Azotobacter salinestris: one gene and its partners. The main gene of each other region encodes a partner of the protein of the gene in region 2 in a complex. Links are inferred from orthologs where the notes say so. Each region holds a gene or a part of one and is shown on either strand. Other genes may lie near its edges.

Region 1 (4,775 bases), 830 kb from region 2 along the record:
CGGAATTCTACGAATGCAGCTGTCCGAAATGCGGTGCGCCTGCCAAGCGCGAAACCGACACCATGGACACCTTCGTCGAGTCGTCCTGGTACTACGCCCGCTACGCCTCGCCCACCTATGACCAGGGCATGGTCGACCCGCAGGCGGCCAACCACTGGCTGCCGGTGGACCAGTACATCGGCGGCATCGAGCACGCCATCCTGCACCTGCTCTACGCGCGCTTCTTCCACAAGCTGATGCGCGACGAGGGCCTGGTGTCCTCCAACGAGCCGTTCAGGAACCTCCTGACCCAGGGCATGGTGGTCGCCGAGACCTACTACCGCACCCTGGAGAACGGCGGCAAGGACTGGTTCAATCCGGCCGACGTGGAGGTCGAGCGCGACGCCAGGGCCAAGGTGATCGGCGCCAAGCTCAAGTCCGACGGCCTGCCGGTGGAAATCGGCGGTACCGAGAAGATGTCCAAGTCGAAGAACAACGGCGTCGACCCGCAGGCGATGATCGACGCCTACGGCGCCGACACCTGCCGCCTGTTCATGATGTTCGCCGCCCCGCCGGAGCTATCCCTGGAGTGGTCCGACGCCGGCGTCGAGGGCGCCAGCCGCTTCCTGCGCCGCGTCTGGCGTCTGGCTCAGTCCCATGCCGCCGCCGGCCTGCCGGGCGTGCTGGACAAGGCCCAGCTCTCCGACGCGCAGAAGGACATCCGTCGCGCCATCCACGCGGCGATCAAGCAGGCCAGCACCGATATCGGCCAGCACCACAAGTTCAACACCGCCATCGCCCAGGTGATGACCCTGATGAACGTGCTGGAGAAGGCGAAGGCCGAAAGCGAACAGGACCGCGCCCTGCTCCAGGAAGGCCTGGAAACCGTGGCCCTGCTGCTGGCGCCGATCACCCCGCATATCTGCCATGCGCTCTGGGAGGCCCTCGGCAAGGACGGCCTGATCATCGACGCCGCCTGGCCGGTGGTGGACGAATCGGCCCTGGTGCAGGACACCCTGACCCTGGTGGTGCAGGTCAACGGCAAGCTGCGCGGGGAAATCCAGGTGCCGGCCGGCGCCTCCCGCGAGGAGATCGAGGCCGCCGCCCGCGCCAACGAGAACGTGCTGCGCTTCACCGAGGGCCTGACCATCCGCAAGGTCATCGTGGTGCCGGGCAAGCTGGTCAATATCGTCGCCAATTGATGCGCCGTCCCGGCGGCAAGATGCCGCCGGGGTCATTGCAAGGGGAAACCAGATGATCAAACGTAGCCTCGCGCTCATCGCCCTGACCAGCCTGCTCGGCGCCTGCGGCTTCCAGTTGCGCGGCACCGGCGAGACCGGACGCCTCGCCATCAGCGAGCTCAACGTGAGCGCCCGCAACGCCTACGGCGAAACCCAGCGGATGCTGCGCCGCCAGCTCGAAGCCAGCGGCGTCAAGGTGTATGCCGGCGCACCCTACGAGCTGGTGCTGGCCCGCGAGAAAGAGGAGCGCCGCACCGCCAGCTACACCAGCTCGGCGCGCAGCGTCGAATACGAGCTGACCAGCACCCTCGAATACGAACTGCTCGACGCCCGCAAGCAGCTGCTCGGCAGCAACGAGCTGGAGGTGCAGAAGGTCTACGTCCACGACCAGAACAACATCACCGCCTCGACCCAGGAAGCCCAGCAGCTGCGCGAGGAAATGCGCCGCGAGATGGTCCAGCAGCTGATGCTGCGCCTGCAGCAGCTCACCCCGGAGCGCATCTCCCAGATGGAGGAAGCCGCCAAGGAGCGCGCCCGCGCCGAGGCCCAGGCCGCGGAGGCGGAGCGCCGCGCCCAGGAGCAGCAGCAGGAGGCGCCGCAGCAGTCGCCGCTCGAACTGCCGCCCTCCCTCATGCCCTGAGGCCGCCGGGCGGGGCCCCGGCCCCGCCCCTTCCGCCATGAAGCTTCCTTCCGCACAACTGCCCAGGCAGCTCAAGGACACCCTGGCGCCGATCTACGTGGTCAGCGGCGACGAGCCGCTGCTCTGCCAGGAGGCCTGCGACGCCATCCGCGGCGCTGCCCGCGCCCAGGGCTTCAGCGAGCGCCAGGTGTTCAATGCCGATGCCAACTTCGACTGGAGTCAGCTCTACGAGGCCGGCGCCAGCCTGTCGCTGTTCGCCGAGAAACGCCTGCTGGAGCTGCGCATCGCCAACGGCAAGCCCGGCGACAAGGGCGCCGCGGCGATCCTCGAATACCTGGCCCGTCCCGCCGAGGACAACCTGCTGCTGATCGACCTGCCCAGGCTCGACGCCGCCACCCAGAAGAGCAAGTGGGCCAAGGCGCTGCTCGACAGCCCGCAGGTGCAGTTCGTACAGGTCTGGCCGGTCGATGCCCAACAACTGCCGCAGTGGATCCGCCAGCGTCTGGCCCAGGCCGGGCTGGCCGCCAGCCAGGAGGCTGTGGAGCTGATCGCCGCCCGCGTGGAAGGCAACCTGCTGGCCGCCGCCCAGGAGATCGAGAAACTCAAGCTGCTCGCCGAGGACAACCAGGTCACCGCCGACACCGTGCAGGCGGCGGTGGCCGACAGCGCCCGCTTCGACGTCTTCGGCCTGCTCGACGCCACCCTCGCCGGCCAGGCCGCCCACGCCCTGCGCATGCTCGAGGGGCTGCGCGGCGAAGGCGTGGAGACGCCGGTGATCCTCTGGGCGCTGGCCCGCGAATTGCGCCTGCTGGCCAACCTCGCCCAGCAGTATGCCCAAGGCGTGCCGCTGGAGAAGGCCTTCGCGCAAATGCGCCCGCCGGTCTGGGAAAAACGCCGCCCGCTGCTGACCAAGGCCCTGCAGCGCCACCCGGCAGCACGCTGGAACCAGCTGCTGCTCGACGCCCAGCTGATCGACGCGCAGATCAAGGGCCAGGCCGAGGGCGAGCCGTGGAATGGCCTCGGCCGGCTGACCCTGGCCATCGCCGGCCAGCGCCTGCAGCTGCCGCCGGAACTCTGAGTCGCGTGACAGCCCACAGGCCGGGGGCTTTCCCGAGTACGCCGGAAGCCGAGGAATGGAGGAGCCGAAAGCGACAAGGCCCCGAGATATCGGGGCCTTGTCCGAGAGCCGTATCACATGGCCGAAGGGTCAGGCCCAACGCAGCACATTGGCGTCCAGCTCCATGCTGCTCTTCGGGATGATTCTGGCGTTCAATATTTTCGCCAACGCCTCTACCGACAGCCTGGACGCGTGGCTGGTGTTGTTCGAGATGCGCTCGTACACCGCCAGCATCCGCCGATAGCCGTCGGCCAGGATCCTGTGCGAGTCGGTGTTGCGTCCCTTGAAGATCGGCCAGCGGTTCAGGTCGTCCACGAGGATATGGACAATCTCCCGCAGATCGGCCTCATGGCTGCCATCGAACCCGAGAAACCGGGGGTCACGCCCGAAAGCCGGGGCCAGCTCGGCCAGCCGGTCCTTCCGGGCCTGATCGAACCCGGCATAGGCCTCCTCGATGGCCTCCCACATGGTCAGCACCTCGGCGACGAAGGTGACGGTCTCCGGGGGCTCGATGCCGTCTTCGAACAAACCGGGGTAGGCCCAGCCAAGCGCCCAGCCGTGACCACCCTGGACCATCCGCTGCACGAAGACCGGATCGACGCTGTCGTCGATCCCGAGATGAGCGTGGATGTCGGTGAGCAGGGTGATGATCAGCTTTTGTTGGTTGGAAAATTCCATTTCTACTTCATCCTTGTTTTTGTTTTGGCGGGGATATCAGCATATAGCTCGTCCATCCGGCAAATTCCAGTCATGCTGCCCAGCGGCAGGCAATGGCCTGGCTGGCCTCCGAAGTCTGGAGAGCCTTGCGCCTTGGGCCGGGGGACGCATGAACGCCCCTGCAGAGCGGCTTGCGGGACTGTCCAAGTGCCTGGTCGATGTTCCGACCTCGCAACCGCACCCCCTGGACATCTTTTGACCAGCCACGCATGATGCGCGCGCCTGCACGGGGCAGGCCTACAGGAGGACGCTCATGGCCAAGAAATCCCCTTCCCGGCCGAACAAGGCCAAATCCCTGGTCGCACAGCCCTTGTTCCGCTGCCGCCAGGAACAGCCGAAGAAAGGCAAGGGCAGCTACCGCCGCGAAGCCTTCCGGTCCGACGACCGGGAGGCTTTTGTCTTTCTGGCCGCCTGAAAGGCCCGCGTCCCCTCTCCTCCCCGTTTCCCTCTCGTTCGCCGCCACGGCGGAAATCTCTCCGGCACCCGCCGCAGGTACGCGCCGCGAGCCGTACGTTTTGCAGCTCTTCCCGCCGTGCGCCTCGATGCCCAGGCGTCTCGCCGTGAGCGTTCAGCGTCCCCGCGTGCCGTGCTTTCGGTCGGCCGTACGTCAACAAAGTGACAGCGCTGCCGGGAGATGGGCCTGTCCGGCACTCAAGAACTGAAAGATGGCATCCGGGACCCACCGGGAAATATCCAGACGCCCCGTCATCCACAGGTAAGCGCCACCTGCCAGCGCACCCGCCACCAGCGTCGCCAGCAGCCATGGCCATATCTTCCAGCCCTTTTCAACTGGCCGAGCCTTCCCTTTCCCGAGCTTGCGCCATTCCCACGGTGGCACCCGCTTCGCCTTCGGCAAGGCCCACAGCCCCTGCCTGGCCTTGCGTGCCCGCTCTTCCAGCCGGGCAAACTCCGGCTCCCTGGAATAGTCATGGTAAACCCAGGCATGGCCATGCCTGACCATCTCCTCATTGACGAACGTACGCCCGCGAAAGACCCTGCCGACAATGCGGCCATAGCGATCCCGGGCCGTCTGCTCGATCCTGACGCTCTTGTTGAGCACCATCGCCGCCAGCGCCGCTCT
Region 2 (4,854 bases):
ACCGACACGCTCGAGCGCCTGGGTGAGCGTCTGGGCCAGACGCACGCCGCCACTGCGATCGCGCTCGAGCAGATGCAGGGCCATGCGCTGGGCGGTTTTCTGCCCCACACCGGGAAGGATGCGCAGGGCGTCGATGAGTTGTCGGATCAGCGGACTGAAGCTCATGGGCGAACGGACCGGAGGGCAGGACAGCAGGATAGATCGCACGCAAGAACGGCGACCAGTCGGCACCCTCCCCCGCAAGCGGGAGGGGCCGGCGCGGGAAAAACCCGGGAAATGCTTAGAGCGGCATCTTGAAGCCGGGCGGCAAGCCCATGCCGGCGGTCATCCCGGCCATCTTTTCCTGATTGTTCTGCTCGATCTTGCGTACCGCATCGTTGACGGCAGCGGCGATCAGGTCCTCGAGAACCTCCTTGTCCTCCTGCATCAGGCTATCGTCCAGGGTTACGCGCCGGACATCGTGACGCCCCGTCATCACCACGCTCACCAGGCCGGCCCCGGACTGACCGGTCACCTCGGCGTTGGCCAGCTCTTCCTGCATCTTCTGCATCTTTTCCTGCATCAGCTGGGCCTGCTTCATCAGGCCGGCCATGCCACCTTTCATCATGGGAATCACCTCAGGTATTCAGGGGTTCGATGGTGCCGTCGCGGATCACCGCGGCGAACTGTTGAATCAACTGCCGGATCAGGGGATCGTCCTGAATGGACGCCTCGGCCTGGCGCTGGCGCTCGGCCCTTCGCCGTGCCGCCGCCTGGGCTGGAGTTTCCTGCTCCGGCTTGCGCAATTCGATGTCCAGCTTGAGCGTACGCCCATGATGCTGGTTCAAAGCCTCGTTCAGGCGCCGCTGCTGGGTACTGTTGAACAGTGCGGCCTGCGCCGGATCCAGATGCAGCACCCAATGGTCGCCTTCGGCCTTCACCAGGGTACAGTTGGCTGCGATGTTGGCTGTCATGCCGGCCAGTCTCAGGCGCTGGAAAAGTTCGAGCCATTCGGCCGCAAGGCCGGTGGCCGGCGCTACCGCGGGCTCGGCTTCGGGCTCCGGCTTCGCCGGAAGCGGCTCCTCGACGGGAAAGGCATCGAGGTAGGCGTAGGCCTCGACATCCACCTCCTCGGCATCCACTTCATAATAGTCATCGTCCGCCGGAGGAGGCTCTTCCCCCGTGACCGGCGCAGGCATCCTTTCCGGCGCGCGATCGGCGGCAGGAGCCGTTGACCTCTCGCACGCCAAGGAGGCTCGAGCCGGCGGACTCGGCTGATCCGATACGGCACTTTCGGGAGCCCTCTCCGTTTTCTCCGCCACAGGCGCAGTGGCCATGCCACCGACCAGCATCGCAGCCGACTTCGAGACGAGAGCGCCGGCAGCCTGCGAAGGCTCCTCCCATGGCAGATCGGGAGCTCCGGCAGGCAACCTTGGCTCTGGCGGCGATACAGGCTCGATCGGTTCGGCAAACGCCGGAGCAGCCATGGCCGAACTTTCGCCCGATACAGCCGCGGAGACGGCAGGCGACTGTGCAGAGTCAGTCTCTGCCACAGGATCGGATGGGGAATCAGCCGTGGCCGAGCGGATTCCCTGATCCTTTAGCGGCCTGCCGGGCGCTCCGCCGACATCCGCCGGACGGAACGCCAGCATGCGCAGCAGCACCATCTCGAAACCACCGCGCGGGTCCGGCGCCAGCGGCAGATCGCGACGGCCGATCAGGCCCATCTGGTAATAGAATTGCACATCTTCGGCCGGCAGCGCCTGGGCGAGGGCCAGCACCCGCTCGCGGTCGCCCTGGCCGTTGTCCACCGCCTCCGGCAGCGCCTGGGCAATGGCCACCCGATGCAGCACGTTGAGCAGCTCCGCCAGCACACCGCTCCAGTCCGGCCCCTGCTCGGCCAACTGGCGCACCGCTTCGAGCATGGCCCGGGCATCGCCCTCCAGCAGCGCCTGCAGCACACCATAGACCTGACCGTGATCGAGGGTTCCGAGCATGGCTCGCACATCGGCGGCGAGCACCCTGCCCTCGCCGAAGGCGATGGCCTGATCGGTCAGGCTCATGGCATCGCGCATCGAACCGTCGGCAGCACGACCGAGCAACCAGAGGGCATCCGACTCGAAGGGAATGCCTTCCGCGCCAAGCACGTGGGTCAGGTGCTCGACCACCCGCTCTGGCGGCATACTCTTCAGAGCGAACTGCAGACAGCGAGACAGGATGGTGACAGGCAGCTTCTGCGGATCGGTGGTCGCCAGCAGGAACTTGACGTGAGGCGGTGGCTCCTCGAGGGTCTTCAGCAGCGCGTTGAACGAGTGGCTGGAAAGCATGTGCACTTCGTCGATCAGGTAGACCTTGAAGCGTCCACGGCTTGGCGCGTACTGCACGTTGTCGAGCAGCTCGCGGGTGTCCTCCACCTTGGTGCGGCTGGCAGCATCGACCTCGATGAGATCGACGAAACGCCCCTCGTCGATTTCACGGCAGACCGAACATTGTCCGCAGGGGATAGAGCTGATGCCGGTCTCGCAATTCAGGCACTTGGCGATGATCCGCGCGATCGTGGTCTTGCCCACCCCGCGGGTGCCGGTGAACAGATAGGCATGGTGCAGGCGCTGACTGTCGAGGGCATTGATCAGTGCCTTGAGCACATGGGTCTGGCCGACCATTTCTCGGAACGAGCGGGGACGCCATTTACGTGCAAGAACCTGATAACTCATCGATACCATCGCAGCTGAACAAGCGGAGAGCGGCAATGCTAGCGGAGCAGAATGCAAATTGCATCCGCCCTGCAGGCACACCAGCCAGGACTCGGGGCAAGCCCAAGGCGCATCTCGGCCTTGCCTGAAATGCTTGGACTTGTGAAAGGACGCAAACCGACCCGAGGCTTTATCGCGGCGCGATCAGGCGCAATCTCGAGCATCGCCCGAGCCCGGAAGAGGTGCATCGGCAAGTGCCGAGCAGCCATCTGTCTACCCACATGTCTCATATGTGGAGCACCCATGTCCACCGAGACACTCGACTGTTTCAAATATGAAACACCCCTGCCCGAGGCCACCTCACCCCAAGTGCAAAGCCGCAGCCCAGGTAGCGTCATAGAGCGATCGGTGCGGGAAGGCAGGCAGTTGGAAGGATTATTGCTTCAAACAGGTAAACGCCGCTGCCTCTGGAGGTAAATGCCATGGGTATTCAATGGGCTTTCTGGTCAATCGTTTTTCTGGTGTCCATTGTCGGCGTGATCTGGCAGGGCACATACAAGGGCCGCTAGCTCGGAATCGGCCAATGCGCTCCTGGTAGCTGTCCCGGGTCTGCACCCCGACTCGCTGCCAGAGCGGAGCTTTCGATCATGAAGGCAGCCACCCAGCTCTTTATATTTCGCGGAAAGGATGGAAGCTTCACCGACCCGACATCATCTGGCTGTATCAATGCCAGCCCACCTCCCCGGCAGCCTCCTTTTCCGCCTGAAAACGGCAACTTGTTAGCAGAATTCCCTGTTTCCCGATATGAACTTCAACTCGATGGGCAGGGTCTGGTTTTCTAGTAGGTGCGTGCTTTGTTCTTTGCTCGATCTGCTCCAGCCCTCTTCGGAGGGCTTTTTTATGGTTCTTCGCAGAGTCCTGGGGAAGCGAGGATTGACAGTCAGGGAAGCAGGTAAATTGGCAGCCGCCAAACTCACCAACCGCTGCCCCCTGCTGTCTCCGGAAAACCCGGGGCGGTTCACTGATGCCAGATGGCCAGCCAGAGGCTTTTGCGCAGGCTTATATCAGCAATTGACTGTCTCCAAACGTTTTCTTTGCACGTGACAGTTGTAAATTGCGAGTAAGCCAGTAGAATTATCCGACCCACCGAGCTGGTGGGTTTCGTTATGGTGGTCCTGCCGGTCCCCCCGCAACGAGCAGCCGTGAACCCGGTCAGGCCCGGAAGGGAGCAGCCGTAGCGGTGACCTTGTGTGCCGGGGTGTGGCTGGTGGGGCCATCTCCAATCTCTAATTCGTTGATTTTCTAAAGAATTTTCTGCCAGAAGCCCAGAGTGTGACAGCGTTTAGGTACACCAAAGTGATGTATCTTCGTTAGGCTGTATCGTGCTCGTTTTCTTTCCAAGCCCCTCTGAACCGTCCCGGCTTTCCCGGAGGCTCCAACTCTTGAGAGGATGGAGCCATGAAGACAGCAACGAAGTATTCCCCGGAAGTCCGCGAGCGAGCGGTTCGTTTGGTGCTGGAGCATCAAGACGGACATGACTTGGAGTGGGCGGCGATCTGCTCAATTGCAGCCAAGATTGGTTGTACGGCCGAAACGCTGCGCCGCTGGGTGCGCTCAGGCTGAGCGCGGCAATGGCAAAGCGCGAAGGCCAGACCATCAGCGAACGCGAGCGGATCAAGGCACCGGAACGTGAGGTGCGTGAGCTGCGCCAGGCCAACGAGATCTTGCACAAGGCGTCGGCGTATTTTTTTGCCCAGGCGGAGTTCGACCGCCGCTTCAAGCCATGAAAGCATTCATCGACGAGCATCGTGCGGTTTATGGAGTCGAGCTGATCTGCCGGGTACTGCCGATCGCTCCATCGACCTACTACACCCATGCGCGTTGCCAGGCTGCCCCCGAGCGGCGTTCCCCGCGAGCACAGCGTGACGAGGTGCTGAGCGGGCATATCCAACGGATCTGGGAGGAGAATTTCCAGGCCTATGGCGTGCGCAAGGTCTGGCGGCAGCTCCAGCGCGAAGGCGTAGTGGCGGCCCGCTGCACGGTGGAACGGCTGATGCGGCGACTGGGTCTGCAAGGTGTCGTATGCGGCAAGCCGCTCAAGACCACGATCAGCGACAAGGCCAACCCATGCCCGCAGGATAAGGTCAATCGCCAGTTCCGCGCCGAGCGGCCAAACGCGCTC
Region 3 (4,966 bases), 3.2 Mb from region 2 along the record:
CCGAGGGGTTGATGCGCGACCTGTCCGGCCGGGTGATCGAAGGGGTTTTCAGCAATCTGTTCCTGATCCGGGATGGTGTCCTGCTGACTGCCGGCCTGCAGCGCTGCGGGGTTGCCGGGGTCATGCGTGCGGAGATCCTCGAGCAGGCGGAGCGGGTGGGCATTCCGGCGCAGGTACGTGATATCGACCTCGCCGAACTGCTGGCGGCGGACGAGGTTTTTCTCTGCAACAGCCTCTATGGCATCTGGCCTGTGCGCGGGTTCGAAGGACACGACTGGCCGGTCGGCACGCTCACCCGTAAACTGCAGGGCCTGATCTGCAAGCTACTGGACTCCTGATACGTGATGCGAAAATGGCTGCTGCTGCTGGAAAGTGGCCTGCTGGCGGGTGGACTGCTCCTGGCGTTCGCCGTCTGGCAGCAGAGGGCCGCACTCGAACAACCCCTGAAGCTCTCCGAGGAGCGCCTGCTGGAGGTTCCGAGCGGCGCCACGCCCGGTGGCCTGCTCAATCGTCTGCAGGACGAGGGGCTGTTGCGCGGGAGCTTCTGGCTGCGCCTGTATTGGCGCTTCAATCTGTCCGAACAAGGTATGCGTAGCGGCGAATATCGCCTGGAGCCAGGTATGACGGCCGTCGAGCTGCTCGATCTCTGGCAGCGTGGCGAGGTGGTGCAGTACAACCTGACCCTGGTCGAGGGCTGGAGCTTCCGTCAGGTACGGGCCGCACTGGCGCGGGCCGACAAGCTGGAGCAGTCCCTGGCAGGGCTTTCCGATGCCGAGCTGATGGCCCGACTCGGCCAGCCGGATGCCCATCCGGAGGGGCGCTTCTTTCCCGATACCTATCGCTATGTGCGCGGCATGAGCGATTTCGAGTTGCTCAAGCAGGCCCATGCCCGCCTGCAACAGGTGCTCGCCGAGGAGTGGGCCGAGCGATCGCCGAACCTGCCCTACGAAACCCCCTACGAGGCGCTGATCATGGCTTCGATCATCGAGAAGGAAACAGGCATCCCCCGCGAGCGCAAGCAGATCGCCGGCGTGTTCGTGCGGCGCCTGGAGCAGGGCATGCTGCTGCAGACCGATCCCACGGTCATTTACGGTCTGGGCGAGCGCTACAACGGCAAGCTCGGGCGCGCCGATCTGGTCGCGGCCACCCCTTACAACACCTACGTCCAGCCCGGCCTGCCGCCGACGCCGATCGCCCTGCCGGGGCGCGAAGCGATCAATGCGGCGCTGCACCCGGCGGAGGGCCGCGAGCTGTATTTCGTCGCCCGCGGCGACGGCAGCCATGTCTTTTCCGAGACCCTTGAGGCGCACAATCAGGCGGTCCGCGACTACCAGCTCAAGCGCCGCGCCGACTATCGCTCCAGCCCATCGCCCGAGGCGCTGGAGCGCTCCGTGCAGCAGGACAGTGAGGAAAATCCGTGAGCGGCCTGTTCATTACCCTCGAGGGCCCGGAGGGGGCCGGCAAGAGCACCAATCGCGAATACCTCGCCGAAGGCTTGCGTGCCGCCGGCCGTGAGGTGGTGCTGACCCGCGAGCCGGGCGGAACGCCGCTGGCCGAGCGCATCCGCGAACTGCTGCTGGCGCCCAGCAGCGAGGCGATGGCGGTGGACACCGAGCTGCTGCTGGTCTTCGCTGCCCGCGCCCAGCACCTGGCCGCTGTGATCCGCCCGGCGCTGGCGCGGGGCGCCATGGTGCTCTGCGACCGCTTCACCGATGCTTCCTACGCCTACCAGGGCGGTGGCCGCGGCGTCCCCGAGCAGCGCATCGCGATCCTGGAGAGTTTCGTGCAGGGCGACCTGCGGCCTGACCTGACCCTGGTCTTCGACCTGCCGGTCGAGATGGGACTGGTCCGTGCCGCCGCCCGCGGCCGCCTGGATCGTTTCGAACAGGAGGGGCGCGCCTTCTTCGAGGCGGTGCGTCAGGCTTACCTGCGCCGCGCGGCAAGCGATCCGGCCCGCTATCGGGTGGTGGATGCGGGGCGGCCCCTGGCGGATGTCCAGCGCACGCTGGATGACCTGCTCCCGCGGTTGCTGGAGCTGCGCGGTGCCTGAGGTCTATCCCTGGCAGCAGGCACTGTGGCAGCGCCTGGCCAGCCGTGGTCGACACGCCCATGCCTATCTGCTGCATGGTCCGGCCGGCATCGGCAAGCGGGCGCTGGCCGAGCGCCTGACCGCCCGTCTGTTGTGCCAGAGTCCGGCCGGCCTGGAAGCCTGCGGCCAATGCAAGTCCTGTCGTCTGCTGCAAGCCGGCAGCCATCCGGATCATTTTCTGCTGGAGCCTGAGGAGGCGGACAAGGCGATCCGGGTCGATCAGGTGCGCGATCTGGTGGAGTTCGTCGTGCAGACGGCACAGCTCGGCGGCCGCAAGGTGGTCCTGCTGGAGCCGGCCGAGGCGATGAACCCGAACGCCGCCAATGCCCTGCTCAAGAGCCTCGAGGAGCCTTCCGGAGAGAGCGTGCTGCTGCTGATCAGCCACCAGCCGAGCCGGCTGCTGCCGACCATCAGGAGCCGCTGCGTGCAGCAGGCCTGTCCGTTGCCGGGAGCCGCCGACAGCCTGGCCTGGCTGCGCCGGGCCCTGCCAGAGCAGAGCGACGCGGAGCTGGGGGAACTGCTCGCCCTGGCCGGTGGTTCGCCGCTATCCGCTCTGAAGCTGCACGGCGAAGGGGTGCGCGAGCAGCGTGCGCGGATAGTGGAGGGCGTGAAGCAGCTGCTCAAGCAGCAGGCCGGCGCCAGCCAGCTCGCCGAGGCCTGGAACGGCGTGCCGCTGCTGCTGCTGTTCGACTGGTTCTGTGACTGGAGCCTTTTGATCCTGCGCTATCAGTTGACCGGCGACGAACAGGGCCTGGGCCTGGACGACATGGCCAAGGTCGTCCGCTACCTGGCGGAGAAGAGCACGCTGCCCCGGGTGCTGGCCATGCAGGACTGGCTGCTGGCGCAGCGCCAGAAGGTGCTCGCCAAGGCCAATCTCAACCGTGCCCTGCTTCTCGAGGCCTTGCTCGTACAGTGGGCAAGCCTGCCCGGGCCGGGCTAGAATCGGCACCTGAATCAGCCATCCGGAAACCTGCATGAGCCTGCCACCCGGTCTGGGATCGCGTAATGGCATCCTGCCCCTGTCGATCAAGGATAAGTCGGTCCTCTATGCTTCCTACATGCCCTTTCTCAAGAATGGCGGTCTGTTCATCCCCACCAACAAGAGCTACAAGCTCGGCGACGAAATTTTCTTGCTGCTCAGCCTGATGGACGAGCCGGAGAAGATCCCGGTCGCCGGCAAGGTCGTCTGGATCACCCCGCCCGGTGCCCAGGGCAACCGCGCCGCCGGGGTCGGCGTGCAGTTCGGCGACGGCGACAACGTGGCGCGCAACAAGATCGAAACCTATCTGGCCGGCGCCCTGAAGTCGGACCGTCCCACCCATACGATGTAACCCATGCTGGTCGACTCCCACTGCCATCTCGATCGTCTCGATCTCGCCGCCCATGGCGGTTCCCTGGACGCCGCGCTGGACGCCGCCCGTGCCTGCGGCGTCGGACATTTCCTGTGCATCGGCGTGAGCGCGGACAACGCGGCCGCGGTCAAGGCGCTGGCTGAAGCGCATAGCGATGTGGACTGTTCGGTCGGAGTGCATCCGCTGGACGTCGAGCCCGATGCCGTGCCCGCCCTCGACTGGCTGCTCGGCGAGCTCGCCCATCCGCGGGTGGTCGCCATCGGCGAGACCGGGCTGGACTATCACTATCAGCCGGAGTCCGCGGCCCTGCAGCAGCAGGCCTTCCGTCTGCATCTGGAGGCGGCGCGCCTGACCGGCAAGCCGCTCGTCGTGCACACCCGCGCGGCACGTGCCGATACCCTGCAGCTGCTGCGCGAGGCCGCACTGCCGCAGGCCGGCGTGCTGCATTGCTTCACCGAGGACTGGGAGATGGCCCGGGCGGCGCTGGATCTCGGCTTCTACATCTCGCTGTCCGGCATCGTCACCTTCCGCAATGCCGAGGCCCTGCGCGAAGTGGCGCGCCGGGTGCCGGCGGATCGTCTGCTGGTGGAAACCGACGCGCCCTATCTGGCGCCGGTCCCTCATCGAGGCAAGCCCAACCTGCCGCAATACGTGCGCGAAGTCGCGGAGTTTCTCGCCGAACTGCGCGGCGTTTCCTTCGAGACGCTGGCCGAGCAGACCACCGACAACTTCCGGCGCCTGTTTCCGTTGGCACGGGTCGTCTGCTGAGACTTTCCGCCATGCAAAAAAAACCCGGAGTCTGGGGGAGGAAACCGGGTCAAAAGCGTTAGGAGTAAGCGAAGGCACGCGTTCCTCGGTGCCTCCGGCTGGCTTGGCATCGGGGGAATGCCATGTCAGTAGGGGAAGTATCGCTCCGGATCGGCTCCAGTCCAGTACGAGCTGTTCATTTTTTAAACGGTTTTGGAATACTTCCGCCATTGTTGAGTACCTAGCCGGATGCCAACTGGCGCAGGATCGCCAGCGTTTCGTCGACTACCGTGGTCGGCGTGTAGAAATGCGGCGACAGACGGATTCCGCCACCACGCTGGGCACAGACGATCTGCTCGCGCTTGAGACGCTCGAACAGCTGCTGGTTGTCCCAGCCGTCCAGGGCGAAGGTCAGGATGCCGGCGCGCCGTTCGGGATCGCGCGGACTGTGCAGGCGCAGGCCGGGGATACGCAGGAGGCCCTCTTCGAGCCAGGCCAGTCGCTCGTGCAATCCCTGGGCGACGTTGAGCATGCCGACCTGTTCCAGCAGGGACAGGCTGCTTTCCAGCGCCACGGCGCCGAGCATGTTCGGGCTGCCGCACTCGAAGCGCCGAGCGGTGCGTGCCGGCTCCCACTCGATACGATCATAGTCGCCGGCGTTCTCCAGCATGTGCCAGCCGTATTCGTGCAGCTTGAGCTGCTCGCGCAGGTCGCTGCGGCAGTAGAACACCCCGAGCCCCTCCGGGCCGAGCATCCACTTGTGCCCGTCGGCCATGGC
Region 4 (4,858 bases), 1.8 Mb from region 2 along the record:
GTCTACCTGCATTCGGAACGCTTCGTCGCCGACATGGTGAAGGCCCTGCAGCTCAACGCGATCAACGAGTTCAAGCGCTTCTACCGTTCCGTGGACGCGCTGCTGATCGACGATATCCAGTTCTTCGCCAAGAAGGAGCGCTCCCAGGAGGAGTTCTTCCATACCTTCAACGCCCTGCTCGAAGGCGGGCAGCAGGTAATTCTCACCAGCGACCGCTATCCAAAGGAGATCGAGGGGCTCGAGGAGCGGCTGAAGTCGCGTTTCGGCTGGGGCCTGACCGTGGCCGTGGAGCCACCGGAGCTGGAAACCCGAGTAGCGATCCTGATGAAGAAGGCCGAGCAGACCAAGGTCGAGCTGCCCCACGACGCCGCCTTCTTCATTGCACAGCGTATCCGCTCCAACGTGCGCGAACTGGAAGGCGCGCTCAAGAGGGTCATCGCCCACTCGCACTTCACCAACCACCCGATCACCATCGAACTGATCCGCGAATCGCTGAAGGATCTGCTGGCGCTGCAGGACAAGCTGGTCAGCGTCGACAACATCCAGCGCACCGTCGCCGAGTACTACAAGATCAAGATCGCCGATCTGCTTTCCAAGCGTCGCTCGCGTTCGGTGGCCCGCCCGCGGCAGGTCGCCATGGCGCTGTCCAAGGAGCTGACCAACCACAGCCTGCCGGAGATCGGCGATTCCTTTGGCGGCCGCGATCACACCACCGTCCTCCATGCTTGCCGCAAGATCGCCGAGCTGCGCGAAACCGATGCGGACATTCGCGAGGACTACAAGAACCTGCTGCGCACCCTGACCACCTGAGCCAGACGCAACCGACTGGGGACTGGACCATGCATTTCACCATTCAACGCGAAGCCCTGCTGAAACCACTGCAACTGGTCGCCGGCGTCGTCGAACGCCGGCAGACCCTGCCGGTGCTCTCCAACGTGCTGCTGGTCGTCGAGAAACAGCAGCTGTCGCTCACCGGCACCGACCTGGAGGTCGAGCTGGTCGGCCGCGTGCCGCTGGAAGAAAGCGCCGAGTCCGGCGAGATCACCGTGCCGGCGCGCAAGCTGATGGACATCTGCAAGAGCCTGCCGAACGACACGCTGATCGACATTCGTCTGGACGAGCAGAAGCTGCTGATCAAGGCCGGCCGCAGCCGTTTCACCCTGTCCACTCTGCCGGCCAGCGATTTTCCCACCGCCGAGGAAGGCCAGGGCTCGCTGACCTTTTCCCTGGTACAGAGCAAGCTGCGCCGGCTGATCGAGCGCACCAGCTTCGCCATGGCCCAGCAGGACGTACGTTACTATCTGAACGGCATGCTGCTGGAGATGAACGCGGGCGTGCTGCGCGCGGTCGCCACCGACGGTCACCGTCTGGCGCTGTGTGCCATGCAGGCCGGTATCGAGCATGCCGACCGTCACCAGGTCATCGTGCCGCGCAAGGGCATTCTGGAGCTGGCGCGCCTGCTCACCGACCAGGACGGCGAAGTCAGCATCGTTCTCGGCCAGCATCACATCCGTGCCACCACCGGCGAGTTCACTTTCACCTCCAAGCTGGTCGACGGCAAGTTCCCCGACTATGAGCGGGTGTTGCCGCGCGGTGGCGACAAGAAGGTGCTTGGCGATCGCCAACTGCTGCGCGAGGCCTTCAGCCGTACGGCCATCCTCTCTAACGAGAAGTACCGCGGCATCCGCCTGCAACTGGCCAGCGGCCTGCTGAAGATCCAGGCGAACAACCCGGAGCAGGAGGAAGCCGAAGAGGAAGTGGCGGTGGACTACAGCGGCGAAGCCCTGGAGATCGGTTTCAACGTCAGCTATCTGCTCGACGTGTTGGGGGTGATGAGTGCCGAGCAGGTGCGCCTGACCCTGTCCGACTCCAACAGCAGTGCCCTGCTGCAGGAAGCGGACAATGACGACTCTGCCTATGTCGTCATGCCGATGCGCCTGTAAGCCTGCCGTCTTGCCTCGATGTCCCTCGGCCGCGTGACCGTCACCGCGGTGCGCAACCTGCACCCGGTGACCCTCACTCCCTCGCCCCGCATCAACATCCTCTACGGTCCCAACGGCAGCGGCAAGACCAGCCTGCTGGAGGCGATCCACCTGCTCGGCCTGGCGCGCTCCTTCCGCAGCCAGCGCCTGTCGCCGGTGATCCAGCACGAGCAGCCGGCCTGCACGGTATTCGGCCAGGTGCAGTGGAGCGACGGTCGGGTGCGCAATCTTGGCGTGTCCCGCAACCGGCTGGGCGAACTGCAGATCCGCATCGACGGGCAGAACGTGCGCAGCGCTGCGCAGCTTGCCGAATCCCTGCCGATGCAGCTGATCAATCCGGACAGTTTCCGCCTGCTCGAGGGGGCGCCCAAGGTGCGCCGGCAGTTCCTCGATTGGGGCGTGTTCCACGTGGAACACCGCTTCCTTCCGGCCTGGCAACGCCTGCAGACGGCCCTGCGCCAGCGGAACTCCTGGCTACGCCATGGTAGAATCGACCCTGTTTCGCAGGCCGCCTGGGACCGGGAACTGTGCCTGGCGAGCGAGGAAATCGACAGTTATCGACGCAGCTACATTCAGGCGCTGAAGCCGGTCTTCGAGAGCGTCCTGGGCGAGTTGGTGGAGCTGGACGGTCTGACCCTGAGCTACTACCGCGGCTGGGATCGGGAGCGCTCGCTCGGCGAGGTTCTTGCTGCGTCCCTCCCGCGCGATCAGTTGCTGGGACATACCCACGCAGGTCCCCAGCGGGCCGACCTGCGCCTTCGCCTGGCGGCGCACAACGCCGCGGACCTGCTGTCGCGTGGTCAGCAGAAGCTGGTGGTCTGTGCGCTGAAGATCGCCCAGGGGCATCTCGTCGAGCGCACCAGGCGCGGCCAGTGCATCTATCTGGTCGACGACCTGCCCTCCGAACTGGACGAGCAGCACCGTCGTGCCCTCTGCCGTCTGCTCGAAGAACTGCATTGCCAGGTATTCATCACCTGCGTAGACCTAGAAGCATTGCGTGAAGGCTGGCGCACGGATACGCCAGTTGCCCTGTTCCACGTGGAACAGGGCCGTATCACCCAGACCCACGATCGGGAGTGAAGGTAATGAGCGAAAACCAGACGTACGACTCGTCCAGCATCAAAGTCCTGAAGGGCCTGGATGCCGTACGCAAACGCCCCGGCATGTACATCGGTGATACCGATGACGGTACCGGTCTGCACCACATGGTGTTCGAGGTGGTCGACAACTCGATTGACGAGGCGCTGGCCGGCTACTGCAACGATATCAGCATCACCATTCACACCGACGAGTCCATCACCGTGCGCGACAACGGCCGGGGCATTCCGGTCGATCTGCACAAGGAAGAAGGCGTCTCCGCCGCCGAGGTCATCATGACCGTGCTGCATGCCGGCGGCAAATTCGACGACAACAGTTACAAGGTGTCCGGCGGCCTGCACGGCGTGGGCGTTTCGGTAGTCAATGCGCTCTCCGAGGAATTGGTGTTGACCATTCGCCGCGACGGCAAGGTGTGGGAGCAGACCTACGTGCACGGCGTGCCGCAGGCACCGCTGGCCGCGGTCGGCGATACCGAGGGCACCGGCACGCAGATCCACTTCAAGCCCTCCGCGGAAACCTTCCACAACATCCACTTCAGTTGGGACATCCTCGCCAAACGCCTGCGCGAACTGTCCTTCCTCAATTCCGGCGTCGGTATCGTCCTCAAGGACGAGCGCAGCGGCAAGGAGGAGCTGTTCAAGTACGAAGGCGGCCTGAAGGCTTTTGTCGACTACCTGAACACCAACAAGAACGCGGTCAGCCAGGTGTTCCACTTCAGCGTGCAGCGCGAGGAGGACGGCGTCGGCGTGGAGGTCGCCCTGCAATGGAACGATGGGTTCAACGAGAACATCCTCTGCTTCACCAACAACATTCCCCAGCGTGACGGCGGCACCCATCTGGCCGGATTCCGCTCGGCGCTGACGCGCAACCTGAACGCCTATATCGAACAGGAAGGTCTGGCCAAGAAGCACAAGGTGGCAACCACCGGCGACGACGCCCGCGAGGGCCTGACCGCGATCATCTCGGTCAAGGTGCCGGATCCCAAGTTCAGCTCGCAGACCAAGGACAAGCTGGTCTCCAGCGAGGTGAAGACCGCTGTCGAGCAGGAGATGGGCAAGTACTTCGGCGACTTCCTGCTGGAGAATCCCAACGAGGCCAGGGCGGTGGTCGGCAAGATGATCGATGCCGCCCGTGCCCGCGAGGCCGCCCGCAAGGCCCGCGAAATGACCCGCCGCAAGGGCGCGCTGGACATCGCCGGCCTGCCTGGCAAGCTGGCCGACTGCCAGGAGAAGGATCCGGCCCTTTCCGAGCTCTACATCGTCGAGGGCGACTCCGCCGGCGGCTCGGCCAAGCAGGGCCGCAACCGGCGGACCCAGGCGATCCTGCCGCTCAAGGGCAAGATCCTCAACGTCGAGAAGGCGCGCTTCGACAAGATGCTCTCCTCCGCCGAGGTCGGCACCCTGATCACCGCGCTGGGCTGCGGAATTGGCCGCGAGGAGTACAACATCGACAAGCTGCGCTATCACAACATCATCATCATGACCGATGCCGACGTCGACGGCTCGCACATCCGCACCCTTCTGCTGACCTTCTTCTTCCGCCAGATGCCCGAGCTGATCGAGCGCGGCTACGTCTACATCGCCCAGCCGCCGCTGTACAAGGTGAAGAAGGGCAAGCAGGAGCAGTACATCAAGGACGACGAGGCCATGGAGGAATACATGACCCAGTCGGCCCTCGAGGACGCCAGCCTGCACGTCAACGAGAGCGCTCCGGGGCTGGGCGGGCCGGCTTTGGAAAGACTGGTCAACGACTACCGCACGGTGATGAAGACCCTTGCC

Evidence for each region.
Region 1: the proteins of dnaX (region 2) and holA are in contact, whole or in part, in a cryo-EM structure (PDB 8GIZ), measured with the Escherichia coli proteins. The link is inferred for Azotobacter salinestris from one-to-one orthologs.
Region 3: the proteins of dnaX (region 2) and GCU53_RS06285 are in contact, whole or in part, in a cryo-EM structure (PDB 8GIZ), measured with the Escherichia coli proteins. The link is inferred for Azotobacter salinestris from one-to-one orthologs.
Region 4: the proteins of dnaX (region 2) and dnaN are in contact, whole or in part, in a cryo-EM structure (PDB 8GIZ), measured with the Escherichia coli proteins. The link is inferred for Azotobacter salinestris from one-to-one orthologs.

The regions. Positions count from the first base shown.
Region 1 is NZ_CP045302.1:3,663,728-3,668,502, reverse strand. The notes cover bases 1,110-3,917. They hold holA (DNA polymerase III subunit delta), read left to right. Parts: upstream 1,110-1,897; coding sequence 1,898-2,938; downstream 2,939-3,917. Other genes in these bases: GCU53_RS17160 (YfbU family protein), read right to left, coding at 3,068-3,655; GCU53_RS17170 (LPS-assembly lipoprotein LptE), read left to right, coding at 1,234-1,860; leuS (leucine--tRNA ligase), read left to right, coding at 1,110-1,181. In the rest of the region: more of leuS, read left to right, coding at 1-1,109; alternative ribosome rescue factor ArfA, read left to right, coding at 3,948-4,109; GCU53_RS17150 (thermonuclease family protein), read right to left, coding at 4,302-4,775. UniProt on the Escherichia coli protein: Part of the beta sliding clamp loading complex, which hydrolyzes ATP to load the beta clamp onto primed DNA to form the DNA replication pre-initiation complex.
Region 2 is NZ_CP045302.1:4,492,242-4,497,095, reverse strand. What follows is about bases 156-3,042. They hold dnaX (DNA polymerase III subunit gamma/tau), read right to left. Parts: upstream 2,694-3,042; coding sequence 618-2,693; downstream 156-617. Other genes in these bases: GCU53_RS21175 (YbaB/EbfC family nucleoid-associated protein), read right to left, coding at 281-607; recR (recombination mediator RecR), read right to left, coding at 156-165. Outside these bases: more of recR, read right to left, coding at 1-155; GCU53_RS21165 (hypothetical protein), read left to right, coding at 3,320-3,514. UniProt on the Escherichia coli protein: Part of the beta sliding clamp loading complex, which hydrolyzes ATP to load the beta clamp onto primed DNA to form the DNA replication pre-initiation complex.
Region 3 is NZ_CP045302.1:1,338,067-1,343,032, reverse strand. Bases 1,037-4,035 are described here. They hold GCU53_RS06285 (DNA polymerase III subunit delta'), read left to right. Parts: upstream 1,037-2,042; coding sequence 2,043-3,029; downstream 3,030-4,035. Other genes in these bases: GCU53_RS06275 (TatD family hydrolase), read left to right, coding at 3,424-4,035; GCU53_RS06280 (PilZ domain-containing protein), read left to right, coding at 3,064-3,420; tmk (dTMP kinase), read left to right, coding at 1,418-2,050; mltG (endolytic transglycosylase MltG), read left to right, coding at 1,037-1,421. Also shown: pabC (aminodeoxychorismate lyase), read left to right, coding at 1-338; more of mltG, read left to right, coding at 345-1,036; more of GCU53_RS06275, read left to right, coding at 4,036-4,209; GCU53_RS06270 (aminotransferase class V-fold PLP-dependent enzyme), read right to left, coding at 4,430-4,966. UniProt on the Escherichia coli protein: Part of the beta sliding clamp loading complex, which hydrolyzes ATP to load the beta clamp onto primed DNA to form the DNA replication pre-initiation complex.
Region 4 is NZ_CP045302.1:2,689,266-2,694,123, reverse strand. Bases 1-2,891 are described here. They hold dnaN (DNA polymerase III subunit beta), read left to right. Parts: upstream 1-839; coding sequence 840-1,943; downstream 1,944-2,891. Other genes in these bases: recF (DNA replication/repair protein RecF), read left to right, coding at 1,962-2,891; dnaA (chromosomal replication initiator protein DnaA), read left to right, coding at 1-810. In the rest of the region: more of recF, read left to right, coding at 2,892-3,062; gyrB (DNA topoisomerase (ATP-hydrolyzing) subunit B), read left to right, coding at 3,068-4,858. UniProt on the Escherichia coli protein: Confers DNA tethering and processivity to DNA polymerases and other proteins. Acts as a clamp, forming a ring around DNA (a reaction catalyzed by the clamp-loading complex) which diffuses in an ATP-independent manner freely and bidirectionally along dsDNA.